3 regions of the Granulicella tundricola MP5ACTX9 genome follow, and region 3 is predicted to be linked to each of the others. Evidence: riboswitches for the same ligand, from Rfam matches in the RefSeq annotation. Region 3 holds a riboswitch; each other region holds the start of a gene.
The links. Region 3 has a riboswitch for cobalamin ahead of cobG (precorrin-3B synthase). Riboswitches for the same ligand answer to the same signal wherever they lie in the genome.
Positions count from the first base shown of each region.

Region 1: linked by a shared signal. The riboswitch ahead of ACIX9_RS19040 (TonB-dependent receptor) and the one ahead of cobG (precorrin-3B synthase) in region 3 are both predicted to bind cobalamin.
Region 2: linked by a shared signal. The riboswitch ahead of cobU (bifunctional adenosylcobinamide kinase/adenosylcobinamide-phosphate guanylyltransferase) and the one ahead of cobG (precorrin-3B synthase) in region 3 are both predicted to bind cobalamin.

Region 1 covers NC_015057.1:45,213-55,340, forward strand. Annotated here, with positions in the region: gene ACIX9_RS19020 (cobaltochelatase subunit CobN) at 1-3,213, opposite strand, end outside; gene ACIX9_RS19025 (CbtA family protein) at 3,217-3,939, opposite strand; gene ACIX9_RS19030 (CbtB domain-containing protein) at 3,970-4,188, opposite strand; gene ACIX9_RS19035 (histidine phosphatase family protein) at 4,417-4,989, shown strand; cobalamin riboswitch at 4,988-5,180, shown strand; gene ACIX9_RS19040 (TonB-dependent receptor) at 5,269-8,889, shown strand; gene ACIX9_RS19045 (TonB-dependent receptor) at 9,016-10,128, opposite strand, start outside.
Region 2 covers NC_015064.1:2,362,896-2,373,023, forward strand. Annotated here, with positions in the region: gene ACIX9_RS10115 (transglycosylase SLT domain-containing protein) at 1-1,232, opposite strand, end outside; gene ACIX9_RS25750 (hypothetical protein) at 1,633-1,926, opposite strand; gene ACIX9_RS10125 (sigma-70 family RNA polymerase sigma factor) at 2,250-2,891, shown strand; gene ACIX9_RS10130 (anti-sigma factor family protein) at 2,888-3,160, shown strand; gene ACIX9_RS10135 (GNAT family N-acetyltransferase) at 3,289-3,768, shown strand; gene ACIX9_RS10140 (peroxidase family protein) at 3,765-5,417, opposite strand; cobalamin riboswitch at 5,814-6,016, shown strand; gene cobU (bifunctional adenosylcobinamide kinase/adenosylcobinamide-phosphate guanylyltransferase) at 6,140-6,685, shown strand; gene ACIX9_RS10150 (cobyrinate a,c-diamide synthase) at 6,682-8,157, shown strand; gene cobT (nicotinate-nucleotide--dimethylbenzimidazole phosphoribosyltransferase) at 8,169-9,215, shown strand; partial or broken gene cobS (adenosylcobinamide-GDP ribazoletransferase) at 9,224-10,005, shown strand; gene ACIX9_RS23745 (histidine phosphatase family protein) at 10,007-10,128, shown strand, end outside.
Region 3 covers NC_015065.1:233,638-243,765, forward strand. Annotated here, with positions in the region: gene ACIX9_RS21175 (outer membrane beta-barrel protein) at 1-2,100, shown strand, start outside; gene ACIX9_RS21180 (S9 family peptidase) at 2,181-4,046, shown strand; gene ACIX9_RS21185 (Crp/Fnr family transcriptional regulator) at 4,246-5,004, shown strand; gene ACIX9_RS21190 (Crp/Fnr family transcriptional regulator) at 5,013-5,630, opposite strand; cobalamin riboswitch at 5,922-6,111, shown strand; gene cobG (precorrin-3B synthase) at 6,231-7,496, shown strand; gene ACIX9_RS21200 (precorrin-8X methylmutase) at 7,493-8,116, shown strand; gene ACIX9_RS21205 (precorrin-2 C(20)-methyltransferase) at 8,113-9,636, shown strand; gene ACIX9_RS21210 (bifunctional cobalt-precorrin-7 (C(5))-methyltransferase/cobalt-precorrin-6B (C(15))-methyltransferase) at 9,633-10,128, shown strand, end outside.

The DNA of each region.
Region 1 (10,128 bases), on a different replicon from region 3:
CTGGAGGCCTACTCGCCAAGCGGCCTGCGAGGGCAGGGCGCGGGGGTCTACGGCGTAGAAGTTGCGGCCGGTGGGGAGGATGTGGGCCATGCCGCGGGTGGGTGCGCCGGCGGGACCGGCGGGGATGTATTTGCCTTCGAGGGCGTCGAGGAGATGTTCGATCTCGTCGCCGGATTGTTCCAGATTTGGGACGAGCTCTGTGCAGGCGAAGGTGAGAGCGGCGGTGATGTCGGGCGACTCCGCGCGGAGGATGGCGTGCTGCACAGCAGGGATGGAGTCAGGCCGGAAGCCGAGGGTTTCAAGCATGGTGTAGAGGTCGAGGGCTGCGCGGTCAAGGATCTCGAGGGCGTCTGCGTGGGTGTGGCAGGGCTGGCCTAATAGTTCAAGTGTTACTTTAAGGGGCTGGCCGGGTTTATCGAGGAGCGTGGGGAGATCGAAGCCGAAGGTGGTGGCTAATGCGGCCTGGAGGCTGGGGGTGTTGATGTTGGCGAGGCGGGTGAGGGAGCGGAGCATCTCCGGGAGGGGCGGCATCTGGCCGAGGATGTGGAGGCCGTCGCGGATCTGGGCCATGCCGAGCTCACAGAGGTAGCCGTCGAGGTCTTCGATGAGGTGGGCGACCTCGTTGCCGTTCATTGTGGCGAGCTGGGCGGGGATGCCTTCGGGGGTGAGGGTGTCGTCCCACTCGTGGGAGTGGTCGCCGCGCTCGCTGGTGAGCATGGTCTTGAGGTCGAGGTCGGCCTTGAGGTTGGTTTCTTCGACGAGCTTCCAGATCTGCTGCTGGAGGAAGGGGATCTTGGCGGGGTCGAGTTTTTCTACGGCGTAGTACTCGTTGACGAGCTGGTTGAGCTCTGCGAGGGCGCCGTAGGTCTCGGCGGTGGTCATGGGCGGGGTGAGGTGATCGACGATGACGGCGTGGGCGCGGCGCTTGGACTGGCTGCCTTCGCCGGGGTCGTTGACGATGAAGGGATAGACAAGGGGGAGATCGCCGAGGAGGAGATCGGGGTAGCACTCGCCGGAGAGGCCGATGCCTTTGCCGGGGAGCCACTCGAGGGTGCCATGCTTGCCCATGTGGACGATGGCGTCTGCGCCCCAGCCGCCTTCCGACTGGGGGGTGCCTAGCCAGCGGTAGAAGGCGGTGTAGTGGTGCGTGGGGGGGAGATCGGGGGTGTGGTAGATGGAGTCGGGGTCGATGCCGTAGCCGCGCGGGGGCTGCAGGGCGATGAGGGCGTTGCCGAGATCCATGGCGGCGAAGAGGTAGTCGCGGTCGTCGCCCCAGGGCTCTTCCTGGGTGATGCGGACGATCTTGCCGCCGATGGTGGGGAGGAGTTTGGCGTCAGTCTTCTTGGGTGGGAGGATGCTGGGGCCGTTGGGCTGGGGTGCTCCCCAGAAGTCCTGCATGCGGCGGTTGGGGCGGGCGGGAAAGGCTTCGAAGATTTTGCCGTAGGCTGCGCGGGAGAAGCGTTGGGCCTGGGCGGGGTCCAGCGGGTGGTTTTCGTCGTAGGAGCCGCGCTGGAGGAGGGACTGCATGAGCTCGTCTGAGGTGTCAGGCAGCGACGAGATGGTGTAGCGGCGGGCTCGCATGGCGCGGAGGGTGGTGAGGAGGGAGGCTGGAGTGTCGAGGCCTACGGCACCGCCTACCTGCGAGGCTTTGGCGGCGGAGTTGGTGAGGACGAAGGCGATGCGGCGATCTTTGTTGGGGGTGCGGCGGAGTGCTGCGATGCGGGCTGCGAGGCCGGCTACGCGTGCGGCGCGTTCTTCGTGGGCTACGTAGAGACCTTCCGTACTGGCGGTGTTGCGCTCCTTGAAGGAGATGGGGACGGTGATGATGCGGCCGTCGAACTCCGGGATGGCTACGTTGACTGCGGTGTCGAGTGCGGTGAGGCCGCGGCGGGAGCCCTCCCATGCGCCTCGGGGCATGCCGCTGGCGATGGCCTGGAGGACGGGGATGCCGAGGTGCTGGAGGGAGTCGGAGGACTCGCCGGGGAGGGTGATGTTGCCGGTGTTGACCTCGCCGAGGGCGAAGGAGAGGGTGGAGATGAGGACGTCGGCGCGGCCTTCGATCAGTTTGAAGGCTGCGGGGCGGCCGTCCTGCTTGGCCTTGAGACTGGAGGTGAAGATGCAGAGGGCGTTGACGCCTTTGGAATCGAGGGCGGAGGCGAGGACGTCGATGAAGGCGGTGTTGCCGCTCATGCGGTGGGCACGGTAGAAGAGGACGGCCACGGTGGGGCGGGTGGGGTCGGCCTGGCGCTGCCAGTCTTCATACGTTGCTGCGTCGGTGTCAGGTAAATAGATGCCGTGCTCGGGCATGGGGCTGGGGGCGGCGTAGCCGTGGCCGGTGAGCATGAGGCGGTCGGAGAGGAAGCGGAACATTTCAGCGAGGTTGTTGGCTCCGCCGAGGGCGAGGTATTCGGCTGCGGAGTGGGTGACATCTGCTGGGACGTTGACGGTTTCGGCGAACTCCGAGGTGTTTTCTCCGCAGCCGCTGATGAGGACGAGGGACTGGTTGCGGTCGATGCAGGCCTGCTTGAGGCGGTCGAAGCCGGGGATGCAGCTGAGGGGGCCGTGGCAGCGGACGATGATGACTCGGGCTTTGCTGAGCTCGCCGGTTATCAGGACTTGGAGCTGGTCTTCGGTCTTGAGGGCGTTGAGGGAGAAGGCGCTGGCGCGGAGGTCTTCGGGGAGGGATTCGGAGGCTTTGATGAGGGTGAGGAGGTCGGTGTCGGCGTGGGAGAGGAGCATGATTGCGCCGGTGGATTGGGGGGTTTGAAGCTGGACGAGGTTGTCTGGATTTTCTGAGGGGGATGGGAGGCGGACGTCCCAATCGTAGTAGTTGAAGACGTACTCGCTGAGCTCTGAGGGGGGCTGGATGAAGCGGTCGGCGGCGAGCATGGCGTCGATGTAGTCGTAGATCTGGCGGACGAGCCAGGGGCCGTTGACGGAGTGGAACCAGATGCTTTTCTGGTCGAAGACGAGGCTGACGACGTTGGCGAGGGCGCAGGGGCCGAGGCAGCCGCCCTGGGTGAGGTGGACGTCGTTGCGGATCTTGCGCTTGAGCCACTCCTCTTTGTAGACGTCTACGGGGACGGCTGCGTAGCCACGCTCGGTGATGCCGCAGCAGCAGCCAAGGGAGCAGTAGGAGAGGTGGGCTCGGTGTTGAACGATGTTGAAGGCGCGGCCATCGGCACGGATGACGCGTTGGCGGTGGGTGGACATGGGCTAGGCCTCCTGCCGGTGTGTATTCTGATCGCGTTCTGTGAGGAAGCCGAAGATCAGGCCTATGGTAGCGAAGAGGACGGCCTGCATGCCCCAGGAGGCGATGCGGAAACGCCAGAGGAGGGTGGCGGGGAAGTCTTTGGGGACTTCGTCGATGACGGGGAGGAGCTTGTAGAGGATGGCTACCAGGAGGACGTAGATCGCTGAGGCTGATATGGCCGCGTTCCAGGTGCCGAGGTGCGGGGTGAGGCGGCGGTTGAGCTGGAAGGGCAGGGTGAGGGTCGCGAGGGAGAGGGCGATGAGGAGGAAGTAGGCTGCGGTGCGGATGCCGATGGTGGCGGGATCGCCTACTGCGGGGGGATTGGCTGGGTATTTTAAGGTGGGGATGAGGACGATGGAGAGCCAGCCGAGGAGTGCGATGAGGGCGGCGAGGGGGCGTGGTTCGGTGATGGCGTAACGGCCCTGGGCGTAGGCGAAGACGAGGCCGAAGATGCCGCCTAGCGCGATGGAATAGACGATGGTGCCGGTGAGGAGGCCTAGACCCTTTTGAGTGGGGCGGGTGACTATGGGGGTTTCGGCGGCTTCGCCTTTGGATTGGTCTTGTGCGGTTTCGAAGGCTATGGCGCGGTCGACTTCCGGTTCGCCGACGAGACGGGCGAAGGCGAAGACGATGAGTCCGGCGAGGATGCCGGTGAGCATCCCGCGAACGAGCAGGGATCGGATCATGGACGACCTATGGAGTGGTGCGGCGCTGCTTTAGTGGCAGGGGAAGCCGAGCAGGTGGCGGCCGTCGTGCAGGAACTCATGGACGGCGGTGCCGTGGAACAGGGCGGTGGCACCCTGCTCTGCGCCGACGAAGTAGATCGCCATGAGGAGCATGAGGCCTGCGAAGAGCGCCCACGGGAGGAGCTCGCGCATGGGGATGACGGGGATGGAGAGGGGTGCTGCGACGGGGGTGGTTGCGGAATGTGCCATTGTGTTGCCTCCTGGGATCGTGCGTCCCAATGCAGTGCTCGTTCGAATGAGGGAAGGTCTGACTTTCAGCTGCGGGGCAGCCGATTACAGGGGCGCGACCGTGCCGGATTTGCACCGGCTTCTTTGCTCTCATTTCCAGAAGCTAGTCCGAGCCTATGTGCGGCTAAGATCAGTGTCAAGGCGGAGGGGTGGGTTTATGGGGAATTGGACAAAGAGATGACATCAAGGGTGACGTTTATCAGTCATGGGGCTACTGCGGCGGTGAGGGCAGCGAGTTTTCCGCTGGATGAGGGGCTTGAGAGTGGTGAGGGGTCGCGGATTGCTGGGCTGGGGTGGAATGGGCCTCGGGCGCAGGATGTGCTGATGGGTCCGGAGGTGCGGGTGAGGATGACTGCGGAGGGGCTCGGGCTGACGGGGGTGGTGGATGGAGGCCTGCGGGATTTTGACTATGGGGATTGGCGCGGGCTGGGGTTGGGGGAGGTTGAGGGGCGTGATCCGGAGGGGCTGATGGGGTGGCTGACGGATGTGGAGGCGCGACCGCATGGAGGGGAGTCGGTGGCGGGGGTGATAGAGCGGACTGCTCGATGGATGGAGGGGCGGACGGCTGCTGGGCATACGGTGGCGATGACTTGTCCAGGGGTGATCAAGAGTGCGGTGGTGTTGGCGATGGGCGCGCCGGCTGCGGCTTTCTGGCGGGTGGACGTTGCGCCGCTTTCATTGACGGATCTGCGGTGGAATGGACGGGTGTGGACGGTGCGGTGTGTTTCTTGTGCGATCAACTCTGCAGCCGTGCTACTTTGATGAAGTAAAGATCTTGGGTGCCCGCGAGGGCATAACAGGGAAGCCGGTGTAAGTCCGGCATGGTCCCGCCACTGTGATCAGGAACGACCTTTCAGATGCCACTCGGTGAAGAGCCGGGGAAGGCGGAGGGTTAGAGGCTGAAGTCAGCCTCACCTGTCAATCAGGAGACCTACCCAGGATTGGTTTGTGATTCTACCCCGCGTGGAAACGGGGGCGATCGCTCATTCAGCCTGAGCTTTATGCCTCGTTTTCCGTTTATTTGAGGTGCACGTGCTCTTGATGAATGATCGACTTTCCTCTGCCAAGCGGCAGATCCTTCTTGCTTCAATTTTGATTGGTTCAGGCTCCTCGCTTCATGCCGCGACGGGTGGCAGTGTGTCTGGCACTGTGACCGACGCGAGTGGCGCGGTGATTCCGGGGGCGGCTTTGACGCTGGTCAGTGTGGGTCAGCAGACGGTTTACAAGACTGTGGCGAATGGGCAGGGGCTTTACTCGTTTCCGAATCTGCCGGTGGGGCATTATGAGCTGACGATCTCGGCGGATGGGTTTACGCCGCAGCGCAAGTCGAACCTGACGGTGGATACGGACTCGGTGGTGCGGGTGGATACTGAGCTGGCGGTGGGAAACCGGTCGGACAGCGTGACGGTGACGAGTGAGACGGGGATCCAGGTGGAGACGAGCGCGACGCATCTGGGCGAGGTGGTGACGGGCGACCAGATGGCAGCACTCCCGCTGAACGGGCGGAGCTATACGGATCTGCTGTCGATTCAGCCGGGGGTTGCGCCGGTTTCGACGCTGCTGCCGAATGCCGTGATCATGGCGGGGGTGACGGGTGGGATCTCGCCTTCTGGGGATGAGAATCCGGGGAATGTTTCGATCAACGGGCAGCGTGAGTCTTCAAACGGCTTCATGGTGAACGGGGTGGATGTGCAGGAGCACATGAACGGCGGGACTTCCGTGGTGCCGGACCTAGATTCGATCGAGCAGTTCCGGGTGCTGACGAATAACTTCGATCCGGAGTATGGGAACTACAACGGTGGTGTGGTGACGGTGGTGACGAAGTCGGGTGGCGGACGGCTTCATGGTGGGGCGTTCGAGTTCTTCCGGAACACTGCGCTCGATGCGCGGGGGTACTTCGATCCGACGCGGCCGGAGTTCAAGCAGAATCAGTTTGGCGGGACGCTGGGTGGGCCGGTCGGGCATACGAAGCTGTTCTTCTTCGCGGACTACCAGGGGACGCGGGAGACGCAGGGTATCTCGACGGGGAACATCTCTGTTCCGACCGTGGCCGAGCGTACGGGAAATTTTTCGGCGGACGCCGCGGAGTTTACGACCAAGGCGGTGGTGAGTGGGACCTCCATCGACGTGCCTACCGTGGTGAGTGGGCCTTACCTGGCGACCCAAGTGCTTGCGCCGAAGCTGGGGTATTCGGTGGCGAGTGGTGAGCCGTATACCTACCGGGCGGGTGAGTCGATGCCGGTGGACGCTAACAACCTGAACGCCATGCCTGCGAGGTACGGCAGTGACTGTGTGAGCACGACGCAATGCGTGTTTCCGAATCTTTCAATCCCGCAGTCTGCGTGGGGGGCGCCGGGCAAAAGCCTGCTGGGGTTCATTCCTACGCCAAATGCGGGCGATGGATTGTTTTCTACATCGGCTTCAACGCAGACGAACCGGGATGACAAAGGATCGTTCCGGCTGGATGCGGATACTCGCGCTGGAAGGATCTCTGCGTATTACTTCCTGGACGATTACACGCTGGACAATCCTTATCCGGGGTCGCAGGGCGGGGCTTCGATTCCGGGGTTCGATGCGCTGACGATTGGGCGGGCGCAACTGCTCTCTGTGTCCGATACGAAGGTGATTGGGGCGAACTCCGTGAACGAGTTCAATCTGGGGTATTTGCGGTATGCGAATGTGGTTGGGAAGCCGCAGGGCGGGCTGGGCGTGTCATTGGCGTCACAGGGGTTTACGACGGGAGCCGGGACGCCAGGAATCTATGTGCAGGCTCCGGAGTTTGAAGGCGTCGAGAATGTGACGTTTCCTTCGTTCACGATGGGTGTTCCGATTACGAACCTGACACAGGTGAATAACACGTACTACGTCAGCGACGGGTTCTCGCGAGTGTTTGGGGCGCACACGGTGAAGGTGGGAGCGCAGTTTCATGAGGAGCAGGTGAACGAACATCCGAACGCTACGTTCAACGGGACGTTCAATATCAATGGGACGGAGACGGGGTCGGCTTACGCGGATTTGTTGCTTGGGACACCGAGTAACTACACGCAATCGTCTGGGCAGCCGTTCTATCTGCGGAATCATTACCTGGGGGTGTATGCGCAGGATAGCTGGCGGGTTCGGAACGATCTTACTTTGAATCTGGGGATTCGGTGGGATGTGGTCGAGCCGTGGTCTGAGAAGAATCATCAACTGCAGACCTATATTGCGGGGCGGCAGTCGGTTCTTTATCCGGGAGCGCCTGCGGGGTTTGTGGTTGCGGGCGATCCGGGTGTGCCGGAGACGATTGCTCCGACGAGCTTCAAGAACTTTGCGCCGCGGATTGGGGTGGCTTATGCGCCTCGGTTTGAGAGCGGGTTGGGACGGCTGCTGTTTGGGGAGTCGGGCAAGAGCAGCATCCGGGCTAGTTATGGGATCTTCTATACGGCGTTTCCGGGGCTTTCGGCGGGGATCATGTATGCGGTGCCGCCGTTCGGCTTCAACTATCTGAGTCCGGGGCCGCCGCTGCTGGCTACGCCGTTTATTACTGCGGCTACGGGTGTGAATAACGGGCAGCGCTTTCCTTTCCCGTTTCCTCCGCATAACGTTTCGACTTCCAATCCGGACAACAATGTGGACTGGTCCAACTTCACGCCGATTGCGGCCGATCCGTTCTTCAACTCTCGCAACAGGGTTCCGTACATCAATAACTACATGCTGTCCCTGCAACGGCAGATCACGCGCGACCTGGTTTTTACGGCGAGCTATGTGGGGAACCAGGGGCATCATCTGCTGACGCTGGTGTCCGTGAATCCGGGCGATCCGGCACTGTGCCTGAGCCTGCCGGGGTGCGGGGCGTTTGGAGAGGATACGGCTTATACGAATGGAGCGGGACAGACGGTGCGGGGGACTCGGGTGGGGCAGGGGTCGAACTATGGGGAGAATACGTCGGACTCTTCGATTGCCAACTCCAACTACAACGCGTTGCAGACTACGTTGAAGTATCAGCATCGGGGTTCGTCGTTTCTGCTGAGCTATACGTATGGGAAGTCGATCGATCAGGGATCGAATCTGGGGGAGCAGTTGGACCCTGTGGATGCGCGACATTCACGGGCGATTTCTGCCTACGATCTGCGGCATGACTTTGTGGCGACTTATGACCTCCAGCTTGGGGTGGATCAGCTGGTGGGGCGGAGCAATCGTTGGACGAAGGACTGGAGTTTGTCCGGCACGACTCGGTTTGCGAGCGGGCTGCCGGTGACCTTGTCCGATAACTCGGATAACTCGTACCTGGGGACGCTTGGGAATGGAGCGAATAATTTTCTGATCGATACGCCACAGTATGCGCCGGGAAATTTACAGATCAACAAGGACGGTCGTAGTGGGCGGGATGCGTTTCGTGTTGCGAGTTTTCAGGAAGAGCTGCCGGGGCAGCTTGGAAATGCGAAGCGGAGGTTCTTCTACGGGCCGGGGATCGATAACTACGATGCCAGCCTGCAGAAGGGCGTGCGGCTGCGGGATGCGATGACGCTGAACCTGCGGCTGGAGGGTTTCAACGTGTTCAACCATGCGCAGTTCTTTGGGCCGGCTGCGGTGAATGGTCAGTTTGAAGATCCGTTGTTTGGGAAGATTGTGAGTGCGACGGCTCCGCGGTTGGTGCAGGTTGCCGCGAAGCTCGCCTTCTGAGTTGAGGGTATGCCGCCAAGGAATAAAACGAGCAACAACAAATACCAATATGGAGGTTCTGGCTTCGCCAGAATGACGAACATATTTATCCGTTGCTCTATTAGTGACTGCCTTCTATCGACGGCTTTAGAAGTAGATCTTGGCTGCCAGCTCGATCTGGCGGGAGCCGTTGAGGGTTGAGCTGACTTGGCCGGCGGTGGTGGAGTCGATGTTGGTGACCGGGGTGGCGAAGGTGGCGTGGTTGAAGAGGTTGAAGAAGGAGCCGCGGAGTTCGAGCGAGCGGGACTCGGAGAAGTGGAAGTCCTTGAGGAGCGACATATCAAACTGGACGAGGCCGTCCGAGCGTAAGAGGTTGATGCCGCCGTTGCCGTAGGTGTACTGGGTGGGGAGAGCGTAGGCGTCGGTGGCGTTGGGTGCGAGGGACTTGCAGGCGGTGTTCCTGGAGTCGAAAAACCAGCAGTTGACGTTGCGGGTGTTGGTGACTCGGCCGATGACGTTGGGGCGCTGCGAGCCTACGCCGGTGTTGGCCTGGTCGGCGCTGATGGTGGGGGTGTAGGGCAGGCCGGACTGCAAGGTGACGATGCCGGAGACCTGCCAGTTGGCGATGGCCTGGTTGATGATGCTGTTGGTGTGGCTGAGGAAGGTTTTGCCGCGGCCGAAGGGGAGTTCATAGACGTAGCTGGTGACGAAGTTGTGGGTGAGGTCGTAGTTGCAGACGCCGTAGTAACGGATGAGTGGGGTGTCTTCACGGACGACGGAGGTGTAGGTGCCGTCGGTGAGGCACTTGCTGTAGGTGTAGCTGGCGAGGAAGGTGGCACCGGCGAAGCCGCGCGCTTCAAACTTGGTCTGCAGGGCGTTGTAGCTGCCGTTGCCGGCGAAGCGTGAATCGCTGATGGTGCCCCACTGGGGGAGTTGACGGCGGTTCTGTACGGCACCGGCGGCGGGGTTGGGATCGTTGATCTGGAAGGCCTGCTGCATGTGCGTGGTCTTGTTGCCGACGTAGGCGACGTCCAGCGAGATGCGTGCGCCGAATTGGTGCTGGACGGCTGCGTTGTACTCCTGAATGTAGGTGTTCTGTACGTGGAGGGCCATGCTGGTGATGCTGGGGGTGGAGCAGGAGTTGGCGACGAAGCCGAAGGAGCAGACGGCGTTGGTGGTATTCGCCGTGACGACGGGTTGACCGGAGAAGAAGTTGCCGAAGGTGAGGGTGGGTGTTGGGGTAGCGTTGTTGACGGTCTG
Region 2 (10,128 bases), on a different replicon from region 3:
TACTTGTCCACCATCTGCGTGATGATCGATTGGTGACTCACCCTATCCTTCTCCGTACGCGAGATCTCCGCATACAGATAAAGCTTCAGCGCAGCCGTGTCATCCGTCGTCGCCGGCAGTTTATCCACATCCCGCCGCGAGAGCCGTTTCAGCTTCAGATCGCACACCGCGCTATAGATCTCCAGCGCATCCCGATCCGCCTGCCCCAGGCTCGAATCGTTCTTGACCGACGCATACTCGATGCTCGCCTCGCCATACCGCTTGGCGTTGAACAACTGGTCTGCATGCACCTTGCGCTCAGCCGCCGTAGGCCCCTGGCCCATCGCCAGCATCTGCGCCCTTGCCTGCCCCGCTTCATAGCTCAGAGGAGTCGCAACATAGATATACCGGTAAAGCCCCGCCGCCTTCCCTGATTCACCCTGCGCCTGGTAAGCCTTCGCCAGCGCAAACTTGTAGTCGACGTGGTCCGCCTCAGCCGTCCCCGCCACCGCCTGCAGCGCGCTCACCGCGCCGCTTGGATTCTTCTGATCCAGATAAGCGTTCGCCAGCAACACCGGAGCCGTCGCCGCGAAGATACTGTCCGGGTGCCGATCCCCAAAGTGATCCAGCAGCCCATACGCCTCACTGCCCCGCTGCGCCTGGATCAGCGCCTGCGCCCCCAGGTAGTCGGCGTAGTCGCTCAGCGCATCGCCCGCCGCATCCACGCGCTTGTACGCATCCGCCGCGTCCGCGTACTTGTGATCCAGCGCATACGCATGACCCAACGCCAGGTAAGCCGTAGCCGCCCCAATCCCCGGATGCCCACCCGCATATGTCAGCACCCCGTTATAGCTCGCACCGGACCGCGTCGAAGCAAGCTGCTGCGCCATCGGCCTGAGCTGTGTCGTCGCCACAAACGCCGAGTTCAGCTTCACCACCTGCGTCGTCTCCGCCGCACTCCGCTTCGCCTCCGCAGCCTTCTCGGCCTTGGTCAATTTGCGTTCCGGCAGCTTCTTCTCGCCGCGACCAGAAGCGACAGCCTTACCCTTCGCACCCTTGGCCGCCCTGGCAGAAACCGCACCCTTCTTCCCTGCCTTACCTGTAGCCGCCTTACCCTTCTGCACATGACTCGCAGCCTTAGCCGGCTTCTTCAGAGCCGAAGCCCACGCACACCCCGGCAACCCCATCGCACCAGAAAGGCAAACCGCCGCAAACACCCCAACCCTGATCCCAGAACCCAAACCCAACCTCACAAACCTGCAGTCACCCTAAACTCTAGCCGCAACCAGCCCCCACCGCACATCAAAACCCCACCAACAGCCATCGTCCGAATCAAACCAGATACCCGCCTCGCCCCAAAGCGGGTCATTCTGAGCGCAGCGAAGAACCTCCGTAGTTGCTTTTGCCGTTGCAGTTGCTTTTGCCGTTGTCTGTTCTACAACAATCACCATCAACTAGACGATTCCATTGACCTTCTACTAAGAAAGCGGTAGAAATTGCGCCATGCTGCCGCTTGCCTTCGCCTTCATCGTCTTCTTGTTTCTCTTGGTAGGTGCCGTGGCTTTTGTTTTATCGGCACTCGTGCCACGTCTTCGTCGATTCGCCTTCAGCTCCTCATTGTGGATAGCCGTCTGGGGCCCATGTACGGTGCTTTTAGTAACACTCGCAGGCGTAGGAATCTTCACGGGCGCAGCGATAACGCAAGGCGGGCACCTGCAAGCTGTTCGCGCACCGCAGCTTCTCAAAGCGGTCGGCTGGTCCTACCTCGTTTGCGGCGTTCTGGGGACACTCGTAGTAGCCACCGCAACCGCTTGGATTCACCAAGCCCTGATCCAGCGAGTCACGTTCGCCCTTTTCCGGATTTACGCCACCCTGGTCGCGGGCGGAATCGGGTCGGTCTTCGGTTGGGCCTTCGGGTGGTGGATCGCGGCCCACAGTCTCAGCCACGGATGGGCTCTCTGGCTCGCCAGCATGCTTGTATTGATCCCAGCGTTCGGAGTCGCGGCCTATAAGAGCGCAGGGCAGCTACGGGAGACCCACCCGCCCATTTCACCTGGATCACCCCCGAAGAATTTACCGGATCGTGACTCCCGCAAACCGAGGCTGAGACCCGACTTAGCCGACCTCCACATTGCCCCAACGCGAATCCCCATTTACCATGAGCCTTGCCTCACGTTTGAGTCCAGAAACGTGCAGCCGTCATCCAATGTCGTATGCATTCTCTGACGACTGCCCCAAACGTTGCACAAATACCGCCGCACCCATTCCTTATGCCTGCCATCCAATCGCCAGAGAACGAAATCCCGACCGAAGAGATCCACCCCGACGTAGCGCTCGTCGCACGGGCCAGAGAAGGCGATGCCTCAGCATTCGAACAACTCGTCAAGCAGTATGACCGGCAGATCTTCCGCGTCGCCCAGCACATCACGCAGAACCGTGAAGACGCCGAGGACATCACGCAGGACGCCTTCTTCAAGGCCTACCAGAAGCTTGACCAGTTCCAGGGCAACTCCAAATTCAGCACCTGGCTCGTCCGCATCGCCGTCAACGAGTCCCTCATGCGCCTCCGCAAGCGCAAGACCAGCAAGACCGTCAGCATGGACGAAGACGTCCAGACTGAAGAAGGCTCCATCCCTCGTGACTTCGCCGAGTGGCGTCCCAACCCCGAGCAGAACTTCAACCAGGCAGAGCTCGCCGACATTCTCCGCAAGACCATCCAGGGACTTCCGCCCGGCTTCCGCACCGTCTTCACCCTGCGCGACGTCGAAAACCTCTCCACTGAAGAAACCGCGGAGGCGCTCGGTTTGAGCGTCCCCGCTGTCAAATCCCGTCTTCTCCGAGCGCGTCTGCAACTGCGCGAACGCCTCAGCCGCTACTTCAAACAGGGGAAGAAGGAAGGCCAACTCGCATGACCTGCACAGACTTTCTCGCCAAGCTCACCGACTACTTCGACGGCCGCGTCGCTCCCGATCTCCTCATCGAAGTCGAACACCACATCGCCGAGTGCAAGCACTGTGAGGTCGTCCTCGACTCCACCACCAAGACCATCAACATCTATCGAGACCACGAGATCTACGACTTCCCCCCAGAGCTGGAGCACCGCCTCACCAGCGCCATCATGAACCGCTGCATCCCCGGCCGGGCAGCAGCTCCCGCAGCCCGCCAGGCCGTCAAGTCCTAGGCACAAATCCGGGTGCCCCATCCTCAGACCGCAGTCTCATCGCGGGATAGGGTGGGGTATCGATTGCGGTAGCAATCGACCGCTCTTCCCCCCCACAAATTTCGTCGTTCTGCCCAGGCCGCAACTCTATGCCCATCACCATCCGCGACTTCAATCCCGCCATCTCCACCGACCAACCCGCCTTCCAATCCCTCAACGAAGCCTGGATCACCAAGCACTTCCGCATCGAGCCCGCCGACGCCGCAGCCCTGGCCCACCCCAAAGAAAAATACCTCGACCAAGGCGGCCACATCTACCTCGCCTTCCAAAACGAAACCCCGGTCGGCTGCTGCGCCCTCATCCTCATCACCCCCGGCCAGTACGAGATCTCCAAGATGGCCGTCACCCCCGCCGCCCAGGGCCAGGGCCTCGGCCGCCAGCTCCTCACCCACACCATCGCCCAGGCCTGGAAGCTCAACGCCACCCGCCTCTACATCGAAACCAACAGCGCCCTCGCCCCCGCCGTCCACCTCTACGAGTCCCTCGGCTTCCGCCCCGTCCCCGCCGAGCGCCTCACCAAATCCCTCTACACCCGCGCCAACGTCTTCCTGGAGCTCTTCCGCTCCTAGCCCACCCACTCCGCCAACTCCAGCAGCGACACCTCCCTGGACCCCGTCACACTAGACTTCCACCCCGGCTCCGCGAGCACATTCGTAGGCGCAAACCCAATCGCCCCCACAATCACCTCGCCGATCAACCGGCTCCCCAGCGCCCCCAGCCGCGAGCTCTTCGGCCCTCCCACAGCCTCCGCCTCCTTCAAAATGTAGTACCAGAGCGGCGTCCTGAAGTGTCCCTTCTCCATATACAGGTGATGCGCCGCCTCATCCGGCTCAATCTTCCGCGTCGCCAGCCGTTCGATCCCATAGAACTTCGCCAGGTCCTCCCCCGCACAAAGCCCCACCTGCCTGCTCCGGATCAGATTCCTCTGCGGCAGGTTCCCGATGTACTTGATATCGTCCGGAATCGCGCTCTCCGGCAGGTCGAACACCACGCTCGTCACCTTCCCATCGATCCGGTTCGACCGCAGCGGCGTAGCCCCACCCAGAAACGTCCCCCAGTCGATCACATGCTCCGCCACCAGCTCCTGGCTCCCCCGCAGATCGCTGAACAGGTTCTTCACCGCCCCCGTAGAAGTCTTCCCCCCACTTGAAGTCAGCGAGTTATCGAACAACCTCACCATTCCCCCAACGCCCGGATTCACCCGAAGCCCAAACCGCAACTGGCTATGCCCAAACCGGAACCCGATCGCAAACTCATGCGGCATACTAGCCGCCAGCTTGCCATCCACAAGATTCTTCCACGGCTTGTACTTGAACTCCCCAAAATCCGGCTTACCGATCTCCCCCAGCAGCCACGCCAACGTCGCCGGCTCCAGAATCGCAGGCAGATAGTCCGTCAGCAGCACCGATTGCCAGTTAAACAGCGTCTCCCGGTAAGCCTCCTCAAATCCCAGCCCCCCGGCCATCAGCTTGTTATGCACCTTCATCACCAGCAGGTGGATCTGCAGGATCATCTGGTTCTCGTCATTCCGTTGATCCCCAATCAGCGCATTCCCCACCTCATCCCGCACCAGGTCCTCGTACCCCCCGCGATCCACCATCCTGAACCGTCCATCCGCATGAAAGATCTTGGAAAACGGAGCCGTCAGCTTCGTCCTGTTCGCCCCATACACGCTGTCCAGGTCGATCAGCGGCGAAGCCGTATTCGCCACCTCATCCGTCTGCACCTCAAACAGGTCCACCGCATTCATCGTCAGGTCGTGGTCGATAAACTGCCCCACAAACGTAAACGCCGCCGGCACCTCCGGGCTCTCGAACACCCCCGGATCGCTCTGCTCCAGCCCCGGGTCCGAGTAACTCACCCCCGTACCCGGAAACGCAATATGCGACATCAAACTCGAAGGAATCGTATAAGCCTTCCCCGGCACCAGGTGCTGGAAGAAGCTCGCCATCGTATTCCCCAGCCCATTCACAAACGTACTAGCGTCCTCAGCAGACATCGCCGCAGCCCCACTGCCCCGCGTCAACATCGGCACCAGCCGCGCCGTCATCATCTCCGTATCGAGCAGCGTATAAACGCCCCCATGCTTCATCAACCCGGTCAGCACCTGCCGCGTCGGGTTGCTCTCATCCAGCACCTCCGGCTTCACCGTAATGGCCTGAACCGCGCGAAACTGCGCCTGCTGCAAAGACTCCGTACGTGAGTTAGCGATTGGCATAAGACCTTATACAACCTCCCCGCTTTTTTCGCCCGTCATTCTGAGCGCAGCGAAGAACCTCCGTAGCTGCTGTTGCTGTTGCAGTTGCCTGTTTTGGCCCGTCATTCAGAGCGAAGCGAAGAGTCTCAGTAGTTGCTTTTGCCCTTGCAGTTGCTTTTGCCGTTGCCGTTGCCGTTGCCGTTCGGATTAGAGGGGGGCTTCAGCCCCCCGTCACGAGGCCCAAAAAGCATGGGGCTTTAGCCCCGGCCCCTTGCTCCTGTCTCCTCCAAGCCCGTCATTCTGAGCGAAGCTCAGAACCTCCGTATTGGCAGTTGCAGTTGCGGTTGCCATTGCCGCTGTCTGTTCTCGCCCACCATTCCTCCCAATGCGGATTACCCTCACCCTTGCCCCCTGACTACCTACCCACCCATCCGTGGTAATCTTCACTCTTAGATTCTGGTGTCGGGAAGGCGGTGAAACTCCGTCACTACCCCGTAACTGTAAGCGCCGAGAGCACGAACAAGCCGCAAGGCAAACCACTGAGCCCGAAGGGCTTGGGAAGGTCGTTCAAGACTCGCTGAAGCGCAAGTCAGGAGACCGGCCAGATCAGCTTTCGGCCCGTTCAGCTCCGTAGGGAGAGCTGAAGAGCACTGCCGCCCGTCTCCACCACCGGAGACCCGTGGGCGCAGCCGCTTCCATCCGTCATTCCCCTTTTTGTTTAGGTATAGCTGCCGCCGGAGCGTATGCACGACACCCCCAAACCCCCGGTCACTCTGATCTTAGGCGGAGCCCGTAGCGGCAAAAGCCACCACGCCCAGAAGCTCGCCGCCCTCTCAGACCGCGTCCTCTTCATCGCCACCGCCACCGCCGTAGACCCGGAGATGAGCGAGAAGATCACCCGCCACCGCCAGGACCGCCAACGCGACCGCCTCGACTGGACCGTCCTCGAAGAGCCCCTCGCCCTCGCCGAAGCCATCCACACCCACGGCCCCGCCCACGATGTCATCCTCATCGACTGCCTCACCCTCTACACCGCCAACCTCCTCACCATCCCCCCCGCCGCCGTCACAGAAAACGTAGCCCTTTTCCTCGAGACGCTCCAGGCCCCACCCCGCCCCATCATCCTCGTCTCCAACGAGGTCGGCAGCGGCGTCGTCCCCTCCTACGCCTCCGGCCGCCAATATAGAGACCTCCTCGGCGAGCTCAACCAGCGCGTCGCCGCCATCGCCACCGGCGTCCTCCTCATGGTCGCCGGCCTCCCCCTCACCATCAAGGCCCGCCAGCAGTGAGCAATCCTTTGCAGACCGCCTTCCTGGTAGCCGGAAACGCCTCCGGCGTAGGCAAAACCACGGTCACCCAAGCCCTCATCGCCGCCCTCCAGCGCCGAGGCCTCGTCGTCCAACCCTTCAAAGGCGGCCCGGACTACCTCGACACCACCCACCACACCCGTCTCGCTGGCCGCCCCGCCCGCAATCTCGACACCTGGCTCCTCCCGCATGAAGCCAACCGAGACCTCTTCACCGCAGCCACGCAAGATGCAGACGCAGCCGTAGTCGAAGGCATGATGGGCCTCTTCGACGGCAAAGACCCTCTCTCCGAGACCGGCTCCTCAGCCGAGATCGCCCGCATCCTGGGTCTCCCCATCATCCTCGTCCTCGACGCCTCCAAGACCGCCCGCTCCATCGCCGCCACCGTCCTCGGCTTCGAGACCTTTGACCCTACCCTCCCCATCGCCGGCGTCATCCTCAACCGCATCGGAGGCCCCCGCCACCTCGCACTCCTCACGGCGGCCATAGAATCCCGCTGTAAAACCCCAGTCCTGGGCAGCCTCCCAAGAACCCCAGAGATCACCATCCCCGAGCGCCATCTAGGCCTACACGCCGCCGCCCAATCCACAGAAACCCTGCAAGCAGAATCCACCCTCCTGGCCGACCTAGCCGAACAGCACTTCAATCTCGAAGCCATCCAGTCCCTGCACCAGCAGGATTTCCCGTTACCCGCCAGTCCCTCGCCCCTAGTCCCTGGTCCCTATATTCCTAGGCCCTCGGCCCTAGGCCCTAGGCCCTGCTTCATCGGCATCCCCCGCGACGAAGCCTTCTCCTTCTACTACGAAGACAACCTGGACCTCCTCCGCTCCGCAGGAGCCACGTTAATCCCCTTCAGCCCCCTGGCCGACGCCGAACTCCCGGAAAATCTCGACGCCCTCTATTTAGGAGGAGGCTACCCCGAACTCCACGCCCAGGCCCTCTCAGAAAACCACTCCCTCCTCACAGACATCCGTAATTTCGCCGCCACCAACCGCCCCATCTACGCCGAGTGTGGCGGCATGATCTATCTGTCAGAATCCATCACCCAACCCAACACCCCCGCAATCCCCCTCACCGGCATCCTCCCCCTCAACATCGAGATGACCCCAAAACTAGTCGACTTCGGCTACGTCACCACCACCTTCACCCGAGACTGCCTCCTCGGCCCCACCGGAACCGTCATCCGGGGCCACAGCTTCCACTACTCCCGCCTCACCAATGAGCCGGAGTTGAACACCGCCTACCACCTCGACTACTCCCTCTCCAAACGCCAGGCACCCGAGGGCTACACCCGTGGCAACATCCTCGCCAGCTACGTCCACCTCCACTTCCGCGCCAACCCCGCAGTCGTCACCAACCTCATCGCCTCCATCGTAGCCGCCCGCCCAGCAGACTCCCTCACCCTCCACCTCGAAGAAACCCCGCAGCCCGTAGCCCAGCTTTCCCCAGCGTAGTGAAGAGAGAAATGACCCCAGACCTCCAGGACACGATCGCGAACATCCCGGCACCCGCCCCGGAAGCACTCTTCCGCGCGCACCTCGACACCCTCACCAAGCCCCTCGGAGCCCTTGGCCGCCTGGAAGACCTAGCCGCCCAACTCCAAACCCTCGGACTCACAGACCTCCGCAAAGCCGCATGGGTCTTCGCCGCAGACCACGGCATCGCAGCAGAAGGAGTCAGCGCCTACCCCGCCGAAGTCACCCGCCAGATGGTTCTCAACTTCCTCTCCGGCGGCGCGGCCATCAACGTCCTCAGTCGTCTCCACAACGCCCCCGTCCACATCGTCAACGCCGGCGTAGCGACCGCCTTGGACTCCGCCCCAACCCTACGCAACACCCCCATCCGCCCCGGCTCCCGCAACATGCTCCACGAACCAGCCCTCTCAGAAGCCGAACTGAATGAAGCACTTGCGCTTGGCATCGAATGTGCCGCTGAAGCTTCAGCCAAAGGCTTCAACCTCATCGCCGTAGGCGAGATGGGCATCGCCAACACCACCGCCGCCAGCGCCCTCACCGCAGCCCTCACCGGTCGCGCCCTCTACCCCGTTACAGGCAGAGGTACGGGCTTGGACGACGCCGCACACGCCCACAAAATCGCCGTCCTGGAAGCCGTCCTCGCCCACCACGAGCCCCACCTGACCACGCCGGAAGAGATCCTCCGCCGCCTCGGAGGCCTCGAGGTCGCCGCCATGACCGGCTTCATCCTCGGCTGCGCGAGCCACCGCATCGCCTTGATCATCGACGGCTTCATCTCCACCGCCGCCGCAGCCTGCGCCGTCGCGCTCGCTCCCCAAGTCCACTCCTGGCTCTTCGCCGGTCACCAGTCTCAGGAACCCGGCCACCGAATCCTCCTTGCCCACCTCAACCTCACCCCAATCCTCACCCTGGACATGCGACTAGGCGAAGGCACCGGCGCAGTCCTCGCCATGCCCATCCTTGAGTCAGCCCTCGCCCTCTACACTCAAATGGCGACCTTCACCTCCGCCGGAGTCTCCGCCGCAACCGCCCTCTAAAACACATCATGATCACCGAGCCTCAAACCCGCCCCGCAGCCCTCGCACGCCGAACCAACCCGGCGTACGCCCTGCTGGCTGCTGTACAGTTCCTCACCCGCATCCCCACCCCCCAGATTCCCTACACCGACCGCACCCTCTCAGACGCCTTGGCCTACTTCCCCCTCATAGGCCTCCTCATCGGCACCTTGGCCGCCCTGGTCAACCAGTTTCTCGCCCCTCACTTAAGCCGCCCCTTATCAGCACTCTGCACCGTGACCTTCACTGTCCTCATCACCGGCGCACTCCACGAAGACGGCCTCGCAGACTGCGCCGACGCCTTCTTCGGCCACCACTCCCGCGAGCGCACCCTCGCCATCCTCCGCGATAGCCGCATCGGCACCTACGGAGCCGCCGCCTTGGCCCTATCCCTCGGAGCCCGAGTCCTCCTCGTCGCCGCCCTCCCCCTCAACCACGTCTTCCCCTACCTCATAGCCGCCCACACCCTCGCCCGCTGGTCCCCCTTACCCCTCAGCTATCTCCCCCCGCCCGCCCCGAAAACGGCCAGGGAGCCCGGGTAGCCCAACGCACATCGTGGTTCACAATGGTGCAGTCCGTGGTGATTTGTGGTGCAATCGTGGTGTTTTCGTTGCACCGCAACGCAGCCATCCCTATTGCCGTAACCCTCCTCACAACAACAGCCTGCGCCGCATACCTCAACCATCGCATCCACGGCATAACCGGCGACTGTTTCGGAACCACCACGCAACTCGTTGAAATTGCAGTACTTACAGCCGGAGCATGGATTTAGGATGACAAACCTCCTCTTCATCCGCCACGCCCAAACAGATTTAGCCGGTACCTTCTGCGGCCAATCCGACCCAAACCTCAGTGAAATCGGCCTTTCCCAGCTCCCTAACCTCTTGGAACGCCT
Region 3 (10,128 bases):
GCGCTGGCGGCGGCCGGCACGTTCCGTACCGCCGGACCGAACGCTGGGCAGGCCTATTCGGCCAACGGCGGCGATCCAAATGGCTTCCCCTCGCTCGCCTTCAACTCGGGCCGCTTCAATGCGATCGGCATTGCAAGTAACATGCCACAAAGCAGAATTCCTGTGGTCTGGACGTATCAGGATGCGCTCTCGTACTCGCGTGGCAAGCATGAGTTCAAGGGCGGTGCACAGCTGAGCCGCGTCTGGGATAACACCACCTTCAGCAATGCCATCCGGCCGAATATCGCGATCCTCGACACTTCCTTTGCCAACATCAACAGTCTGACGTTGAGCTCACAGTCTCAGTCCTTTTACATCGCTCCCTCGTTCCGGCAGTACCGCATTTGGGAGCAGGGCTACTTTGTGCAGGACAGCTATCGTGCGACCAAAAGGCTGACGGTCGACGTCGGCCTGCGCTATGAAATCTTCAACCCATTCACGGAAAAGAATAATCTTCTCTCCAACGCCTACGTTCTCGATAGCAGCGGCAAGCCTGCAGCCTGCCAGAACCTTCCCTTTAACCCGAGTGAGTCTAACGTAGCCGACATCAATCCTTCCTCATACGGCATCGGCAACTACTGCTCGCACTTCGGGAACTTCAGCCCTCGCGTCGGCTTTGCCATGGACGTCTTTGGCACGGGTAAGACGGTCGTGCGCGGCGGTTACGGGTACTTCTACGATCGCGTCTTCGGCAATGTTTACGGCAATGCCCGCTTCAATCCTCCGCAGACCTTGAGCACCACACTCTCAACGGGCAACTACACCGGCGCAACCGCCGCAAGCACCGTCAACACCACTCAGTCCTACACGCTGACGAACATCGATCCGAGCCTTCGGAACCCGGTGACCCAGCACTACAACATCGCCATCTCCCAGCAGGTTGATAAGTCGACTGCGGTCACAGTGTCTTATGTAGGAGCGCTCGCTCAGCATCTGCTCACAACCACCCGGCCCAACTTCGGCACCTCCTTCAATGACAGCTTCCGTCCATCCAATCAGGGAACCGTCGTGCGCACGATTGCGGATATCAACAACAGCATCATTCGTCCTCCATTCGGCGCCCTTACGTATCACCAGTCGAACGGCACCTCAAACTACAACGCGCTCCTAATCAACGTAAAGCGCCAGATGCGTGCCGGCCTTAGCCTGGAGGCCTCGTACGGGCTCACCCACAGCATGGACGTGCTCTCGGACGACGTTGCGGGAGCCACGGACTCTGCGACGCCTGCGGCTACCTTGAACAACCTGCTGGCTCCGTACATGGTCGTGAATGCCGCGACTCCCGCTGGTCCATGCAAAACAGCTCAAGCCACAACCGCTTCCTCCGCAGCCGTACTCACAGCAGCCGTCCAGTGCGCGGAGAACAACCCTACCCTAACTCAAGCGCAGGCTCAGGCCATCTTCCTGAGCAAGTACGTCACCTACGCAAATCTCAAGACCAACTATGGAGACTCGTCATTTGACGTGCGCCAGCGCTTTGCTGCCAGCCTCAACTACCATCTGCCGTTCGGCAAGAACCAGATGTTCCTGACCGATGGCGGCGCATTCACCGATCACCTAATCAGCGGATGGGGCATCGCCTCCATCTTCGACACACAGACCGGCGTACCCTTCATCCCAACGACCGGCGCAGACTCGAACCGCGATGGTGACACGACGGATCGTGCGGTACTTACGGGCGCGGTTCCAAACCGCAAAGGAATTCTGACCAAGTCCTTTGCGACCTCCAGCCCGACCGTTAGCTACTTCAACCTGAGCACAGCCAGCGGAGGGTTCGTCGCCGGAGATGGAGTTGTCGATCCCACGCAGCGTATCCACCGCGGCTACCTCCGCAACCCTGGAATCTTCAACTGGGATTTCCAGGCCAACAAGCAGACGAAGGTAACGGAACGTGTTGATCTTCGCTTCACAGCCGATTTCTTCAACGTCCTCAACCACACGAACTTCAGCAACCTCACCGCAGGCATTACCAGCAAGCAGTTCGGCCAGTCGCTCTCAACCCGCGCTCTGGGCCAGACGCAGTCGCGACAGATCCAGTTCGGCTTGAAGCTGTTGTTCTAGAGCACGGTCACCTCGCCTGGAGGTCCCACGATGGACCTCCAGGCAATCACGCTTCACGAGAAACCCATCTAAGGAAAAGTATGCGCCGCTTTCGCCTGTTATCGCTTGGAGTCGCACTCACGCTTTTCGCTACTCCACATGGAGGCTTCTCACAGGAGCGAGTCGCACTCACTTTGCAGGATCTCCTCTCGGTGGACGCCCAGGTAGACGCAGCCATCTCACTCGACGGCAAGACCCTCGCCTTCGGCCGCGCTGGCCAGATCGTCCTCATGCCCGCATCTGGCGGTTGGCCGGAGACCTTGACCAGCACCCAGGGCGGCAAGAACGGCCTCGCTTGGTCGCCTGATGGCAGGTCGATCGCCTACGCCAGCAACGGCAACATCTGGCTCGTCAGCGTCTCAGGCGGAGCCCCAAAGCGTCTCACTAACGCGCCCGCAGGCGGAGGAGATCCGAGGCAATCAGCCGACCGCGCCCCCTCCTGGTCCCCCGACGGCAGATGGATCCTCTTTGAAAGCGGCCGGCGCGGCGTCAACAGCATCATGGTCGTTAGTCCAGACGGCGCAGTCACCAGCTTCCTGACCCCCCCGCGCCTGGAAGCGACGAGTGCCAAATTCTCCCCAAAGGGCGATCAGATCGTCTACACCACTCGCGCCAGGGACTACTTCAGCGGCCGACTTGAAACCCTCCGCTTCGACACACAATCCGGCCAGCCAGCAGGCAAGCCCACCATCCTTTACACCGCGCCCGTAGACCGTGGCGGCGGATGGTCCATCCGCGGTGCGGACTGGTCTCCAGACGGCAAGACCCTCGTCACCGTCCTCCAGAACTCAGGCTGGGAGCACATCTACACCTTACCCGCATCCGGCGGAGCGCCCAGGCAGATTACAGACGGCCAGTTTGAAGATACCGACCCCATCTACTCGCCCGACGGCAAACACATCGCTTTCATCTCGAGCAGAGGCTTGCTGGAAGCTCGCAACGTCTTCATCATGCTCGCCACCGGCGGCGAGCCCACACAACTCGCCAAATTCGAAGTTCCCGGCATGGTCTCGCAGGTGCAGTGGTCGCCGGACAGCCGTAAGCTCTACTTCAATCATCTCTCCCCTGTCGAAACCAGCAATCTACTCGTGCAGGACCTCGGTTCAACCTCCGCGCCCTCCTACCTGACGCACACTACACCCGTGAACTTCAAGGCAGCCGCACGCGTACCGGAGCGAGTCACCTGGAAGGGCCTCGACGGCAAGGAGATCGTCGGAATGCTCTACACCCCCGTGGCTCCAAAGCCCGGCATCCCCCCAAAGTATCCCGCCCTCCTCTGGATTCACGGCGGCCCGGAGGCGCAGGACGGTTATAAATTCGATGCGTGGGCCCAATACCTCACACAGCAGGGATACGTCGTCCTGGAACCCAACTACCGTGGCAGCACAGGCTACGGTGAGGTCTTCCGCAACCTGAACGTGGAAGACTCAAATGGCGGTGAGATCGACGACGTCGCACAAGGCGCAAAGTACCTCATCGATCGTGGTCTCGTTGATCCAAAGCGTATCGCCATCGGCGGTGGCAGCCATGGTGGAACCATGACGGGTTACGCCGTCGTCCGCTACCCTCAACTCTTCGCCGCCGCCATGGAACTCTTCGGCGTACTGGACCGTGAACTCTTCGTCTACCGCACCAATCCCAGTTCCTCCGTGCGCTGGATGATGAAGATGGGCGGCACGCCAGAGGAGAAGCCGGAGGTCTACAAGAAAGCGAACGTCCTACTCTCCGTCGATAAGGTTCAGGCCCCCATCCTGATTCTTCACGGCGAAAACGACCCGCAGGTCCCTCCCATTGAATCAGCCGAGTTTGCCAAGGCTCTGAAGGCAAATCATAAGACCCACTTCTACTTCACCTATCCCGGCGAATTACATGGCTTCTCGCAGCCCGCTCACCGGCTCGACGCATAGGAGAAAGAACTGGCCTTCCTGGAGCGTTATATCAACCCAAAGTACGGGACAGTGACGACATCCACAGACGAGGTAGCATTCCCAGGCAAGGAGGCAAACGCTCACAATTAGATCGATTATGATGTCCGCATCAACCGGAGAAACAGGCTTGATCTAAATCAATGAAGATCTTGGACTTCTTGTGGAACAGTCTCACAATATGAGTGACCGACTGAAAACCACTGATGCGAAACATAAGATCCAACAAACGATCTTCCCCATCGCTCCTAGCCCTCAGTTCCGTTTAGTAGCTGAAGGTCCAGGCAAGGTCACCATGCTTTACCCAAAGGGCAGCCGCATCTTCTCCCAGGGCGATCTTGCAAGTCATGTCTATTTCATTCGAGACGGCAGCGTAAAGCTTTCCGCATTCACTGCTGAAGGGAAGGAAGCCACTCTGGCTCTTCTCCATACCAATGATTTTCTGGGCGAAGAGTGTATCTCCGGCGAGAATAAACTCAGATCGACCAGCGCCATCGCAGGAAGGAATTCTTTACTGGTTCGGATCAAGAAATCTAACATGGTCCAGAGCTTACGCGATCACCCCGATTTCATGATGGAGTTCTTCCTGTACCTTCTCGAAAAGACTAGTGGAATGCAGGAAAACCTTACAAATCTCCTCTGTCATCGCAGCGAGCAGAGACTGGCTCGCACTCTGATCCTGCTCGCTGAAGCGACGGACAGTGCGGCATCTGAAACGCTGCTTCCGGAGATAAGTCAGGAAGATCTTGCCGCCATGGTTGGATGTACCCGATCCCGTGCGAACAGGCTTCTCAATCAATTCAGGAAGAAAGGCTTGATTGACTACGGCCACCGGATCACAATAAATAAAAAGCTGTTGCAATCTGTGCTGAAGTCCGTGCCATCCCGTGCTGTCAATTCGCATGCGCTAATCGCAGGCGGCAAGTTGATCTGGGAATGAACCTCGACTTATGGATCTGATCGTCGTCTCTTCTTCAGGCGGCTCAGATGTTCCGGCGTAATCGAGAGCAGTCTTGCGGCCTCGCTTTGTCTCAGGATGAGAGTTGGGTCGACCGTCTGCCACACAGACTTCGTTCGCTCATCCTGCAGGGATTTCAGCCGTTCCGTCGCACTGCTGCCGTTCAGGATGCTGTGCTGTTGCATCGTCAGAAGCTCCCGGCATTGCGACGTCATAAAGTGTTGTTGAAGAGCCGGACGTTGATTTAATTCAACACAGAATTGAACCGGCGAAAAGCAGGAGAGGAGGCACTCTGTCTGTGTCTCCATCGTGCACAGGCTGGGCAGGTTCAGCACTGCCAGAACTCCGCCGGCCCACCAGCCCTCTGATCGGAGTCCCAGCAGGATTTCATCCCCCTTCGGATTGGTGAAGCTCAACCGTACGACGCCGGATCGCACCAGCATCACTTGCCTGGGGTGCTCGCCTTGCTCCACCAGCACGCTGCCAGCCGGATAGCTTCGGGGCTCTGATATCCCGGCAAGCTCGGCTGTCGCAGGATCGACGGCAGGGGAGAAGGCCGGGACCACACGGTCGGATGAGCCTTTGCGCTCAACGAATCTGCCTGGCATGTGTGCTGCTCCGTAATGCCTGGAATGAAACGAACGAACCCGTAAATAGAGACATAGCCCGGACGAAACAGACTGCCGTCAAGCCGGTAAGGACAATAAGGTGCTGCCAGATTGCGCTCATCCTAGCTCATCGACCCGCCCCTTTGATGTCTGCTACCCGACCTAATAGACAACTAGAAGGCGAAATCAGACTTAGCCCGGAGTGTCTCTGCAGGCCTCCACATCCGCCTCCAATAAGGCTTTCCACGCTCTCATAGCGCCCTCTCCATTGATTGCGACATTTTTCTGACCTATACTGACCTTGCTCCCGGTGTCTGCTCGTTCAGCAGACGAAGAGGGAATCCGGTGAGAATCCGGAACTGCCCCGCAGCGGTGACAGGAACGAACGCTCCGAACATGCACTGGTTCAGCCATGAACCGGGAAGCTGGAGCAAGTAGGCAGCCTGCAAGTCCGAAGACCTGCCGAGAGTCGTGTTCAGATGAACATGTAGACACACGCCTACGAGGAGAGGGCGGTTGTGGCGGTCTCCTGCCGCTTCCCGTCCCTATTTGCAGACCGTCCAGTCGATGATCCAGTCAACGATTCAGGAGCCCCGCACGATGAGACTCGGAGAAAACTTCTGCCCCGGCATCCTCCACGCCGTGCCGGCAAAAGACGGCCAGCTGATCCGCATCCGCGTTCCTGGAGGCCTCATCTCTGCCGCCCAACTCGCCGCCGTGGCTTCTCTCGCGGCCTCCCACGCCAACGGAGAGATTGAGCTCACCTCCCGCTCCAACCTCCAACTCCGCGCCATTCAACCATCCAGCCTCCCGTATATCGTCACTACGCTCACGGAAGCGGGCCTCCTGCCCTCCAGCGCTCACGATCGCGTCCGCAACCTTGTCACCAGCCCCTTCGCCGGCATCGACCCCGCTGCGTCCCTCGACACCCGCCCCCTCATCCGCGCCCTCGACCAGCGCCTCATCGCCAACGATCTTTTCCTGCAGCTTCACCCCAAGTTCACCTTCGGCATCGAAGCCAACCCCACCCGCTTCACCTATGAGGTCGAAGACCTCGGCCTCCAGGCCTTCGATAGCACCCATCGCCTCAGCCTCTCGCTCGCCGGCAAAGACACCGGCTGCTCCGTCGCCCCGGAAGACGCCGTAGTCTGCCTGCTGACCGCCGCTGAAGCCTGCATCGACCTCGCAAAGCAGCACAACGTCCCCGTCCGCACCAAACGCCTCACCGCAATTCCCGGAGTCCTCGAGACCCTCCTCAAAACCTTATCCCCCCTCCTCGAACCCACGACGAACCCGGCTCGCGGTCCCGATGTTCGACGAGACGTCATCGGCCCCCACCCCGCCCTCACCCCCGGCCACCTCAATCTAGTCCCCTCCATCCCCCTCGGCCACCTAACCGCATCTCAAGCCACCAACATCGCAACCCTCGCAACCCAACACAACGCAGACCTACACCTCGCCCCCTGGCGCGGCATCGTCCTCGGTAACCTCACCCCCAAGGCCGCCGCCCTCATCGCTCCCCAACTAGCCGCCCTAGGCCTCCCTCTCGACGCAACCAACGGCTTTGAAGGCATAGCCGCCTGCGCCGGCATCAGTCGCTGCGATGCCTCCCTCGCAGACGTTCGCGCCGACGCCGCCCGACTCGCTACTTACCTTGCTACCCGCCCCCACATCCCCGGCTGGACCATCCACCTCTCCGGCTGCGAGAAGCAATGCGCCCTCCGCCACTCCGCCTCCGCCGCCCTTATCGCCACCCCCGCCGGCTACACTCTCCGCCTCCCCAACCATCCCGAAGCCCACTCCCTGCCCTCCGCCGCAGCCATCGCCTCCATCCTCCAGTCCCACACCGAGGCACTCGCTTCATGACCTACATCAAAGACGGCGCAGCCATCTACAAAGAATCCTTCGCCATCATCCGCCGCGAAGCCGACCTCTCCGCCTTCCCGCCCAATCTCTCGCGCGTCGTCGTCCGCATGATCCACGCCTGCGGCCAGACCGATCTCCCCGCACTCGTCCAGGCCTCCCCAGACGCCGCGCGCGCAGGCATCGACGCCCTGGCCGCCGGAGCTCCCATCCTCTGCGACGCCCACATGGTCGCCAACGGAGTCACCCGCACCCGCCTCCCCGCCCAAAACGAAGTCCTCTGCACCCTCCGCGACCCCCGCACCCCCGACCTAGCCGCCCAGCTCCAGACCACCTGCAGCGCCGCCGCACTCGAGCTCTGGCGCGACCACCTCGCAGGCTCAGTCGTCGTCATAGGCAACGCCCCCACAGCCCTCTTCCACCTCCTGGAGATGCTTGCCCACGGCGCACCCCACCCCGCCCTCATCATCGGCATCCCCGTAGGCTTCGTAGGCGCGGCAGAATCCAAGCAAGCCCTCGCCGACAGCACCCTCAACATCCCATTCCTCACCGTCCACGGCCGGCGCGGCGGCAGCGCCATCGCCGCCGCAGCCGTCAACGCCCTCGCAAGCGAGCAAGAATGACCGAAGCATCCCAACCCGGCAAGCTCTACGGCGTAGGCCTCGGCCCCGGCGACCCCGAACTCATCACACTCAAAGCCCTCCGCGTCATCCGCAGCGCCCACGTCGTCGCCTACCCCGTCGCACGCCACGGCCGCAGCAACGCCCGCCTCATCGTCGAAGGCGAGCTCATCCACAACCAGATCGAACTCCCCATGACCTACCCCCTCACCACCGAGGAGTCCGATCACCCCGGCGGCTATGAAGCCGCCATCGCCGAGTTCTACGACGCCACCGCCACCCAGATCGCCACCCACCTTGAAGCCGGCCGCGACGTCGCCATCCTCTGTGAGGGCGACCCCTTCTTCTACGGCTCCTACATGTACCTCCACGATCGCCTAGCCCCCCGCTTCTCCACCACGGTCATCCCCGGCATCCCCTCCGTCATGGGCGCCGCGGCCCAGCTCGGCACCCCCCTCGTCCGTCGCGACACCGAACTCACCATCCTTCCCGGCACCCTCCCCGAAGACACCCTCGCCGCCCGTCTCGCCGCCCCCGGCGCCTACGCCATCATGAAGCTCGGCCGCAACTTCGCCAAGGTGAAATCAGCCCTGCACCGAGCCGGCGTCGCCCACCGAGCCCTCTTCATCGAACGCGCCACCATGGCCGCCGAGCGCATCCTCCCCCTCGACGAAGTCGACCCCACCAGCGTCCCTTACTTCTCCCTCATCCTGGTCCCAGACACCACCCAACCCCAGCGCATGGAGACCGCAACGAGTCCCGGCTGGATCGCCGTAGTAGGCCTGGGCCCCGGAGCCGACCACTGGCTCACACCCGAAGCCCGCCAGACCCTGGAAGAAGCCACCGACCTGGTCGGCTATCACACCTACCTCAACCGCGTCCCCATCCGCTCCGGCCAGCGCCGCTTCGGCTCAGACAACAAGGTCGAGGCCGACCGCGCCCGCCACGCCCTCACCCTCGCCGCCGCCGGCCATCGCGTCTGCGTCGTCTCCTCGGGCGACCCAGGCATCTTCGCCATGGCCTCCGCAGTCCTTGAAGTCGTCGATCAAGGCCCGCAGGAGTGGCGCACTCTAGACATCCGCATCCTCCCCGGCCTCTCCGCCATGCAGGCCGCGGCCTCCCGTGTCGGCGCGCCCCTCGGCCACGACTTCTGCGTCATCTCCTTGTCCGACCGCCTCAAGCCGTGGGAGATCATCATCAAGCGCCTTGAAGCTGCAGCCTCCGCCGACTTTGCCCTCGCCTTCTACAACCCCATCTCGCAGGACCGCCTCTGGCAGCTCGCCGCCGCCCGCGACATCGTCGCAAAACACCGCGCCCCTGAAACCCCCGTCGTCCTCGCCCGAGCCGTAGGCCGCCCGGACGAGCGCATCACCATCACCGATCTAGCCCACTTCGACCCCGCCCTCGCCGACATGCAGACCATCATCCTCATCGGCTCCTCCACCACCCGCACCATCACGATGAGCGAGGGCCGCCAACTCATCTACACCTCCCGCAGCTACCCCGGAGCAGCCACCAGGTGAAGACCCCTTGGCTCAAGATCGTCGGCATAGGAGAAGACGGCTGGGAGGCCCTCACTCCCGCCGCACGCAGCGCCATCGCGCAGGCCGCCATCCTCTACGGAGGCACCCGCCACCTCGCCCACATCCCTCCCGAAGCCACCGCCGCAACCCGCACCCCATGGCCCTCCCCCATGGCCGAAGCTATCGAGAAGATCCTCACCCAGCATCGCAACCAACAGCAAATCGCAGTCCTCGCCAGCGGCGACCCGATGCTCTACGGCGTAGGCGTAACCCTTACTCGCAGCCTGTCCCCTGATGAATTTGTAGTCATCCCAGGCGTCTCCGCCTTCGCGTTAGCCTGCGCCCGTCTCGGCTGGCCCGCCGCGGAGATCACCCTCATCTCCCTCGTAGCCCGCCCGCTCGAGCAGCTTCACCGCGCCCTCGCTCCCAACCAGCGCCTCATCCTCTACTCCGAAGACGGAACCACCCCCGCCAAAGCCGCTGCCTTCTTCA